Regions from separate parts of the Acidihalobacter prosperus genome, predicted to be linked through region 3. Evidence: predicted binding sites of a transcription regulator. Region 3 holds the regulator's gene; each other region holds the start of a gene.
The links. The regulator sigma-54, encoded in region 3, starts transcription at its own class of promoters, with help from an activator protein. The targets are predictions, from matches to a motif close to TGGCANGNTNCNTGCTT.

Region 1 (3,203 bases), 220 kb from region 3:
GACCGTGTTGTGGAAAATGTAGCCGAGCAGCGCGAATACCGCGGCCAGCACCAACGCCTGGAATATGAGCGCGCGCACGCGCGGATTGCTCATCCAGTTCGGTCGTGCCGGCGCGAGAGGATCCTTGGAGGGAGAGGACATCGATCAATCCCGTATCGACGTGCCGGGGAATGCTCCCCGGCACGGTTGTTCGTCCGACGCCGGGCGTCAGCGGATCGGCGGTGCGTACTGGATGCCGCCCTCGTTCCAGAGCGCATTCAGGCCGCGACGGATCTTCAGCGGCGAATCCTTGCCGACGTTGCGATCGAAGGATTCGCTGTAATTGCCCACCTGCTTGACGATGTCGTAGGCCCATTCGTCGGAGACGCCCATCAGCTTGCCCATGCCACCATTGACGCCGAGGAAGCGCTGAATCGACGGGTTCTTGCTGTCGGTCTTAAGTGTGTCGACATTCTTCGACGTGATGCCGAGATTCTCCGCGTCAAGCATCGCGAACAGACTCCACTTCACCAGGTTGAACCACTCGTCGTCGCCCTGTCGCACCGACGGCCCCAGTGGTTCCTTGGAAATGATTTCAGGCAGCACCTCGGCACCGGCGGGATTCGCCAGCAGGATACGCAGCGCATAAAGCTGCGACTGGTCCGAGGTCAGCACGTCGCAACGCCCCGCGTCGAATGCCTTGACCGTGGCATCCGAGGTATCGAAGGTCACCGGCTTGAACTGCATGTGCTGGCTGCGGAAGTAATCGGCGAGGTTGAGCTCGGTCGTCGTGCCGGCCTGCACGCAGACGGTTGCGCCATTGAGATCCTTCGCGCTCTTCACACCCAGGGATTTCTTCACCATGAAACCCTGGCCGTCGTAGTAATTCACACCGGCAAAGTTGATGCCCAGCGAGGTGTCGCGCGTCAGCGTCCAGGTGGTATTGCGCGACAGGATGTCGATCTCGCCGGATTGCAGCGCGGTAAAGCGCTCCTTCGCGGTCAGCGGGGTGTAGCGCACCTTGCTCGCATCACCGAACATGGCCGCAGCCACCGCGCGGCACACGTCCACGTCCATGCCCTTCCATTGCCCCTTGTCATCGGCATTTGAAAAGCCCGGCAGGCCGGTGCTCACACCGCACTGCACATAGCCCTTTTTCTTGACCGCATCGAAGGTCGCGCCGGCATGTGCCGCGCCTGCGGCCATGGCGAACGAAAAGGCGGTACCCACCGCCATCCAGCGTAATGTGTTCATGATTAGCCCTCGTTATTGAGTTTGTATTGCTTGTCACGCCTGGCCCCCCGGCCATGGCGTTCCCCCCAGCCCCGACGCGCATGAACGGCCGGGGCGGATCGCCTACGGTGCCTATCCCCCGATAGGCGCGACGCCTTCCAACTGCAGAAATCGGGCCAATCTTCAAATGGCGCCGATCGGATGAAACTGTTTCACATGCTTTACACAGCATAGCCGCCATCGGGATGAACGGCCAGCATTAACGGTACCAACGGCCATGCGCGCACTTTTTTGGTGCGCCTCGGACCGACAGGCACAAAAAAGGCACCCCTCCGGCCATGACGGAGAGGTGCCCGAGCTGGGTTTACTTCAGACCCAACTGCTTGGTGATCTTTGCGATCTTCTCGGCGCTGAGCGTCTGCTTGTTGACGATCTGGCCGCCCTCGACCTGCCAGACCACCTCAGGCCCCTGCACGTCACCCTGCGGGTCAAAATGCAGATCGCCGGAGGCGCCGACATAACGGATCTTCTTGCCCTCCGCCAGCAGCATGCGCGCCTTCTTGAAACCGGCAACGCCGGCCTCGACGGGCGTACCCTTCGGGTCGCTGGTCACGCCGCGGATATGATCCTTGATGCAACTGCCGGTCTTGCACTTGCCCGCCTCCATCGCCAGAGCGATGCTGGCCACGGCGTCGTAGGCATTGGTGTCATAGGGCTGCGTGAAACCGGTACCGTAGGCCGCCTTGAATGCCTTTTCGACGATCGGCAGGCTCGGCGTCTTCATGCTGCCGGGCACCGTGCCCCAGACGTGGCCATCGAGGTACTTGGCACCGATGCTGGTGACGAACTGAGGCGCGTTGAGGGCGTCGGGGAACAGATATTTCTGCGCGCCACCGTTGCTGATCCACTCACGCAGGATGGTCGCGCCCTCGTTCGGGTAGGCCACCAGGAACAAGGCCTGCGGGTGACCTTCCAGCGCCTTGGCCACCTCGGAGCGGTAGGAAGGCTGCTCGGGGTTGTACACCACCATCGAGGTCACCTTGCCGCCGTAGGCGCTGAAGGCTTCCTTGAAGCGGTCCGCCAGACCCTGACCGTAGGGATTGTTCAGGTAGATCACGGCCACCTTCTTGAGATGCGCCTTTTCCTTGGCCACATAGGCCATGGCCACGCCCTGCAGCGCGTCGGAAGGACAGGTACGGAACCAGTAGCCGCCGGTCTTGCCGTCCTTGGCCAGCTGGGTGAACGCCGGCGAAGTCGAACCCGCGGAAATCTGCACCACGCCGGCTGGCGCGGTGGCGGAGGTCAGGATCGCCATCGACACGCCGCTTGAATAGGCGCCGACCATGGCCGGGACATGGTTGATGTCGATCAACTTCTTGGCCGCGTCGACACCGACCGAAGGACGCGTCTGCGAATCGTAGACCACCGCCTTGAGCTTGCAGCCGTTGACGCCGCCGGCCTTGTTGAAGTCCTCGACCGCCAGCTGCACGGCCTTGACGTTTTCCTGCCCGGTCGCGCTCAGCGAGCCGGTCAGGGGCAGCACGGCGCCGATCGGAATCGTGCAGTCCTCGGCAGCATGGCCGACCAACGGCAAAGCAGCCAGCAGGGCGGTCGCCAGGTAAGTTTTGTAGCGCATTCGTGTATCTCCTCGTCAATGAGAAAAGCGAAACAGCCGAGTTATGCGGGGAGCTCTCCCCGACGTTGATGCTCGACCCCTCCTGGCGCGCATCTCCACTCGGTCTTTCCCGTCTGAGACGGGTACCGCGGTGTTTCCCGACACGTATCCGCGTCCCTGTGACGTCCCCTTCGGGGGATCTCGCGGCGCCCGGGCCTTGCACCCGGACGCCGCCCACAGTTTCTGCAACTACCTTAACCCACGCCGGGTTTTACTTGGCGTATTTCTTCAGCACCTTGTTGATCGCGTCGACCTTGATCATGCCGGTTTCCGCCACCTTGCCGTCCTTGACCGACCACACCACCATCGGCGCCGT
Region 2 (3,203 bases), on a different contig from region 3:
CCAAGCCCGGTGCCGCTGGAGATCATCCACAGATTCTCGGCATCAGGCACCTCGTCGAGCGTGAAGAAGCCGGAGGCCGCGCGACCGACCCAGAGGGTGTCGCCCACGTCGACCGTCAGCAGCGCAGTGGTCAGCGGGCCGTTCTCGACCGTGTTGTAGTAAATCTCGAGATAGGGTTCGTCGGGCGTGTTGACGCACGAGTAGGGGCGCGCGATGCGCTCGCCGTCGATGTCTAGCGCGATGCGTGCGAACTGTCCGGGTTTGAACGAATCCATGGGCGCTTCGATACGCAGGGTGAACAGCTTGTCCGTCCATTGCCGTTTCTCGATGACACGGCCTTCCAACCATTGGTCCATGAGCATTTCCTGATGTTGTCTCGCGCAGGGGCACAACTATGCTGGCGCCCGCGCAAAGCTTCAAGCGTCCCGAGCGTCGGTGCAGTCTTGCGAAATCGTCATCCGCGACGCTTTGCCGCCGCCCGGGGCTTCGCTAGACTGGCGAACCGTTTGACAGCCGAGAGACCATCGTGACCGAACCCTCCAGCCTGCACCTGTTTCTGATGGCCGTCCTGCAGGGCGTGACCGAATTGTTTCCGATCAGCAGCCTGGGGCATAGTGTTCTGGTGCCGGGCATGCTGCATTGGCCGCTCGATCGCGATGCTCCCTGGTTTCTGCCCTTCATCGTGGTTTTGCATCTGGGCACGGCCTCGGCGTTGCTGCTTTATTTCTGGCGCGACTGGTGGCAGCTGCTAGCCGGCTTGTGGCGCGCGCGCGGAGGCGCGAACAATGCGGAGGCTCGATTGTTCTGGATGCTGGTGGTCGGGACCATTCCCGCCGGATTGATCGGGCTTGCCCTGCATCATCAGATCAGCCGTCTGTTCGGTCTGTTCGAGCTTGCCGCCATCTTCCTGATGGTCAATGGCCTCATGCTGTTGATCGGCGACAGCCTGAAACGGCGTACGCCGGATGGCGGACTCGGCACCCTGACTTGGCGCAAGGCCGTACTCATCGGTGTCGCCCAGTCCGTCGCACTGATCCCGGGCATGTCGCGCTCGGGCGCCACGCTGGTCGCGGGGCTCGGCGCCGGCCTCGACTACGCCGCTGCTGCGCGCTTTTCCTTCCTTCTGGCCACGCCGATCATCGCCGCCGCCGGCGTGCTCGAGGTGCCGAAGCTGTTGCATCACGGCATACCCGGCGGCCTGCTGCACGTCATCGTGCTTGCAGGGCTGCTGGCCGGGGTGTTCGCCTGGCTCTCGACCTGGTTCCTGATGCGCTGGTTCAGCGGCCACGAAGTGAGCGCATTGAGGCCCTATGCCGTTTACTGCCTGTTGATGGGCGCACTGGCCATCGGGGTGGGCTGAAGCCCGCCGGCCGGCTCCGAATAAGTTTTTATAAATAAAAATTTCGGATGTATTTTTTGGGTGCGCGCATGCGTTTCGCTGCACCGGATTTGCGCTTTATTTAATTAGAAAAAACAATATATTATGTTTGTTTGGCGAGGCCGCTTGGGGTTATTGAATGGTACGCAAATTGCCTGTTTGAGTGGCGATTTTCGCGTTGGATCGAGCGCGATTTTCTACTCATGACGGACAAGGAGCGTAGAGATGGCGGGTCATTGGCTCAATACGGGTGATAATGCGTGGCAGCTTGCCGCGGCCACGATCGTCGGCTTGCAAAGCGTGCCGGGACTGGTGGTGCTGTATGGCGGCATCGTCAAGAAAAAATGGGCGATCAATTCCGCCTTCATGGCGCTTTACGCCTTTGCGGCGGTACTGGTGGCCTGGATACTCTGGGGCTACAACATGGGCTTCGGCCCCAAGCTCTGGCCGTTCCTGGGCATGCCGTCGCCGGCGCTGATGGGGCATTACGAACTTTCGCAGGCGGATATACCCGCCGCCGGCGCCACGGCCGCGTTTCCCATGGCGACCATGATTTTCTTCCAGTTCGTGTTCGCGGCGATCACCCTGATCATTCTTGCCGGCTCGGTGCTGGGGCGCATGAGCTTCAAGGCCTGGGTGCTGTTCGTGCCGTTGTGGCTGACCTTTTCCTATTGCGTCGGCGCCTTCAGCCTGTGGGGCGGCGGCTGGCTCGCGCAACTGGGCGTCATCGACTACTCGGGTGGCTACGTGATCCATCTCTCGGCCGGCATCGCGGGTTTCGTGGCCGCGGCGATGATCGGGCCGCGCCTGCCGCGCGACCGTGAAAGCTTCCTGCCCAACAATATCCTGCTGGCGCTGGTCGGCGCCGGCCTGCTGTGGCTGGGTTGGGACGGCTTCAACGGCGGCGACCCCTATTCGGCCAGCGCCGATGCCGGCGTCGCCGTGCTCAATACCAATATCGCAACCGCGGTGAGCCTGCTGACCTGGACGATCATCGACGTGATGTACTTCAAGAAGCCTTCGGTGATCGGCGCGATCCAGGGCATGATCACCGGTCTGGTCGCGATCACGCCGGCGGCCGGCGTGGTCAACGGTTACGGGGCGATCGTCATCGGCCTCGTTTCGGGCAGCGTGCCGTGGTTCACCATGAACGTGCTGGGCAAGCGTATGAGTCTGTTCCGCAAGGTGGACGATACTCTTGGTGTATTCCACACTCACGCCGTCGCCGGGGTGCTGGGCGGTTTGCTCACAGGCATCCTGGCGACACCCGATTTGTGCAAGGCGTTTGGGCTGAGCACGCCGGGCGGCTGGCTCTACGGCAATTTCCATCAGTTCCTGCTGCAGATCCTCGGTGCCGCCTTTATCATCGTGCTCAATGTCGTCATGACCGCGGTGCTGCTCAAGATCATTTCCTTCATCACGCCGTTGCGAATGGACGAGGAAAGCCTGCTGATCGGCGACGATGCGGTGCATGGCGAGGAAGCCTACGCCTTCTACGGCGAGGGCGATCGCAAGCCCGTACTCGGCGACTAGGCCGGCATGCCGGGCGGTGCCCGCCAGGGGCACCGCCCGGTTCGTACCCGCCTGCAACGCACGCGCAGGAGAGATTGCATTGCTGGATCTGCCGGGCCGGCTGCTGATCGCGGCGCTCTCGCTGGGTTTGCTCGGAGGGCTGCACGGTGCGCGCGGCCGGCGCCGCGACGACGAGGCGATGCGAGATCGCGCGCTGGCCGTCGCGGCCATGGTTCAGGCAGCCGGCTACGCCCGCGAAGGGCTGCCACGGTCTGTACGGCCGCGGATCGTCACGGTGGTTCTGCGGCTGGAC
Region 3 (3,203 bases):
TCGCCTAGGCGGCGTGCCGGGCTTCCCAGTCGCTGAGCAGTCCCAGAGTGGCTTCGCTGCCATCGGCAGTGCGCAGCTGTTGCACGGCGACCGGGTCGCTGAACAGCTGCGCCAGCCTGGAAAGCGTCTCCAGGTGTTCGCTGGCGCTATCCTCCGGCACCAGCAACGCGAACAGCAGGTCGACGGGTTGCTGGTCGGGGGCATCGAAATCGATGCCCCCGCTGAGTTTGATGAAGGCGGCCTGCGTCTCCTTGAGCCCGGTCATGCGGCCGTGGGGGATCGCCACCCCATGGCCCAAGCCGGTGCTGCCGAGGCGTTCGCGCGCGAGCAAGGTATCGAAGACCTCGTGCGAGGAAACCTGCCCGCCTTGGGCCAGCAGCTCGCTCAGTGCTTCCAGCGCCCGTTTCTTGCTGTGGATGTCGGCACCGCTGAGGATGCGCTCGGTGGTGAGAAGTTCGCCTATCTGCATGGTTCAGGTGTCGCCCCGATGTTTTCAGGTGGCCGTGCGTTTGGTCGCTTCGGCCTTGTGGTGGTCCTTGGTTTTTTCCTTGTGCTTGATGACCTGCCGGTCGAGCTTGTCGACGAGTGCGTCGATGGCGGCGTACATGTCTTCGCTGACGGCGTCCGCGAAGAGCTGGTTGCCGCTGAGATTGAGGCTGGCTTCGGCTTTCTGGCGCAGTTTTTCTACGGAGAGGATCACGTGGACGTCAATCATGTTGTCGAAATGCCGCTCGAGGCGCTGGAATTTTTCGCTCACATAGCTGCGCAGGGCGTCGGTCAGCTCGATATGGTGCCCGGACAGATTGATTTGCATACGATACTCCTCGTTGAGGGCCATGTCTTATGTGCCCATGTGGGGGGCGGGGCCGTCATGGCTGGCGCCATCCCGCGGCCGCTTTCGCGGCCAGGGGCGGCATCCCCCGCCGCCTGATGTCGACGCTCGCACCCGACCGTGCTCCCTGGTCCGGCCGGCCCGCGGCAGGTGTTTCGCGGTGCGCAAGGTCGAGGATACGTGTGAAGTCGCCATAATCTGAGTCTAGTTGAGGCGCTTGCGATCGCTGGAGGACGGGATGTTCATGCCCTCGCGGTACTTGGCCACGGTGCGGCGCGCCACCTGGATGCCCTTTTCGCCGAGCAGGTCGGCGATCTTGCTGTCCGACAGGGGCTTGTCACCGGGTTCGCCCTCGATCAGCTTGCGGATCATCGCGCGTATGGCGACGGCCGAGCACTCGCCGCCGTCGGCCGTGCCGACATGGCTGGAGAAGAAGTACTTGAATTCGAAGATGCCGCGGGGGGTATACATGTATTTCTGGGTGGTGACGCGGGAGATGGTCGATTCGTGCATCTCGACCTGTTCGGCGATGTCGCGCAGCACCAGCGGTTTCATGGCCTCCTCGCCGTATTCCAGAAAGCCTCGCTGTTGCTCGACGATGGCGGTGGCGACGCGCAACAGGGTTTCGTTGCGGCTTTGCAGGCTCTTGATGAACCAGCGGGCCTCCTGCAGCTGATTCTTCATGTAGGTGTTGTCCACGCTGCTGTCCGCGCGCCGGACCATCGAGGCGTAGGTCGAATTCACGCGCAGGCGCGGCGCCACCTCCGAGTTGAGCTCCACGCGCCAGCGCTGCCCCTGTTTGCGCACGGTCACGTCGGGGACGATGTACTCGGGGCGGCTGTTGCTGATCTGCGCGCCAGGGCGGGGGTTGAGCGACTGGATCAGTGCGATGGTTTCCTGCAGCTCGGTCTCGTCCAGATCCAGGTGACGCATCAGTGCCTTGAAATCGTGGTTGCCGAGCAGGTCGATGTGCGATTGCACAAGATGCCGCGCCGATGCCAGCCGGGGGGTGTCCCTCGGCATCTCCGAGAGCTGTATGTCAAGGCACTCGGACAGGTTGCGCGCACCGCAGCCGGGCGGATCGAGCCGTTGTACGAGATGCAGTACGGCTTCGACGTCCTCGATCTCGAGTTCGGTCTGCAGTTGATCCGCGAGCGAGGCGCGGATGTTTTCCAGGTCTTCCTGAAGATAGCCGTCGTTGCCGATCGCGTCGATCAGGGTCATGGCGATCAGGCGGTCCTGCTCGTTCATGGTGGCGAGGTGGACCTGCCAGAGCAGATGGTCCGCAAGCGATTCGCCGTCTCCGCTCTGCGACTCATAGGGGTCGCGGTCGTCGCCTTCGGAGGGTGCGGAGCCGGCCGCGGAGGGCGGTTCGTAGATGTCGTCCCAGGCGCTGTCGACGGGCAGCTCGTCCGGAATCGTGTCCTGCGACGGACTGTCCTCGGCGCTGCTTTCGCGGGCTTCGCCGTTGATCGGTTCGCCGTCCGCGCCTTCGCCCCGGCCGCCGTCCTCGTCGATTTCGAGCATGGGGTTGGTCTCGAGCACTTCCTGGATGTGCGTCTGCAGCTCGAGCGTCGAGTACTGCAGCAGACGTATCGCCTGCTGCAGCTGGGGAGTCATCGCCAGGGATTGCCCCAGCCTGAGTTGAATGGATGGCTTGATCATCGCGCCTGATGTTTATCTTGAATCCGCGTTTAACGCAATGGTCATCATCGGTCTACGGGATGTTGTTAGAGTCGGAAGTCCTGCCCCAGATAGACCTCGCGGGCCTTCTGATTGTGCAGGATGTCTTCCGGCGCGCCTTCGGCGAGCACATGACCCTCGCTCAGGATATAGGCTCGCTGGCAGATGCCGAGGGTTTCACGCACATTGTGATCGGTAATCAAGACGCCAATGTCCCGGTCGCTCAGGTGTCGCACGATCCGCTGGATGTCGAGTACCGAAATGGGGTCGACGCCGGCGAAGGGTTCGTCGAGCAGGATGAAGGCCGGGTCGGCGGCCAGCGCGCGCGCAATCTCGACGCGTCGTCTCTCACCGCCCGAGAGGCTGAAGCCGCGACTGGCGCGGATATGCCCGATCTGCAATTCATCCAACAGACTTTCCAGGGTTTCATTCTGTGCCCTGGGGTCGAGATTGTCACGCAGTTCGAGTACGGCGCGGATGTTGGCTTCGACGCTGAGGCGGCGGAAAACCGAGGCTTCCTGCGGCAGATAGCCAACGCCCATGCGTGCGCGGGCGTGCATGGGGAAGCGGGTGATGTCCTGATCGTTGAGGTGTATCCGCCCCGAATCCGGCTGAATCAGACCGACGATGATGTAGAAGCAGGTGGTCTTGCCCGCGCCGTTGGGGCCGAGCAGGCCGACGATTTCGC

Region 1: the regulator sigma-54 is predicted to act here: its motif matches at 1,375-1,391, upstream of THPRO_RS08265 (amino acid ABC transporter substrate-binding protein).
Region 2: the regulator sigma-54 is predicted to act here: its motif matches at 1,519-1,535, upstream of THPRO_RS06495 (ammonium transporter).

What each region holds. Positions count from the first base shown of each region.
Region 1 is NZ_JQSG02000003.1:325,925-329,127, forward strand. Features, by position in the region: gene THPRO_RS08260 (amino acid ABC transporter permease) at 1-141, opposite strand, end outside; gene THPRO_RS08265 (amino acid ABC transporter substrate-binding protein) at 208-1,233, opposite strand; gene THPRO_RS08270 (ABC transporter substrate-binding protein) at 1,577-2,848, opposite strand; gene THPRO_RS08275 (ABC transporter substrate-binding protein) at 3,099-3,203, opposite strand, start outside.
Region 2 is NZ_JQSG02000002.1:516,881-520,083, reverse strand. Features, by position in the region: gene THPRO_RS06505 (ferredoxin--NADP reductase) at 1-356, opposite strand, end outside; gene THPRO_RS06500 (undecaprenyl-diphosphate phosphatase) at 527-1,360, shown strand; gene THPRO_RS06495 (ammonium transporter) at 1,604-2,911, shown strand; gene THPRO_RS06490 (hypothetical protein) at 2,991-3,203, shown strand, end outside.
Region 3 is NZ_JQSG02000003.1:109,260-112,462, reverse strand. Features, by position in the region: gene ptsN (PTS IIA-like nitrogen regulatory protein PtsN) at 5-469, opposite strand; gene hpf (ribosome hibernation-promoting factor, HPF/YfiA family) at 494-814, opposite strand; gene THPRO_RS07260 (RNA polymerase factor sigma-54) at 1,037-2,497, opposite strand; gene lptB (LPS export ABC transporter ATP-binding protein) at 2,563-3,203, opposite strand, start outside.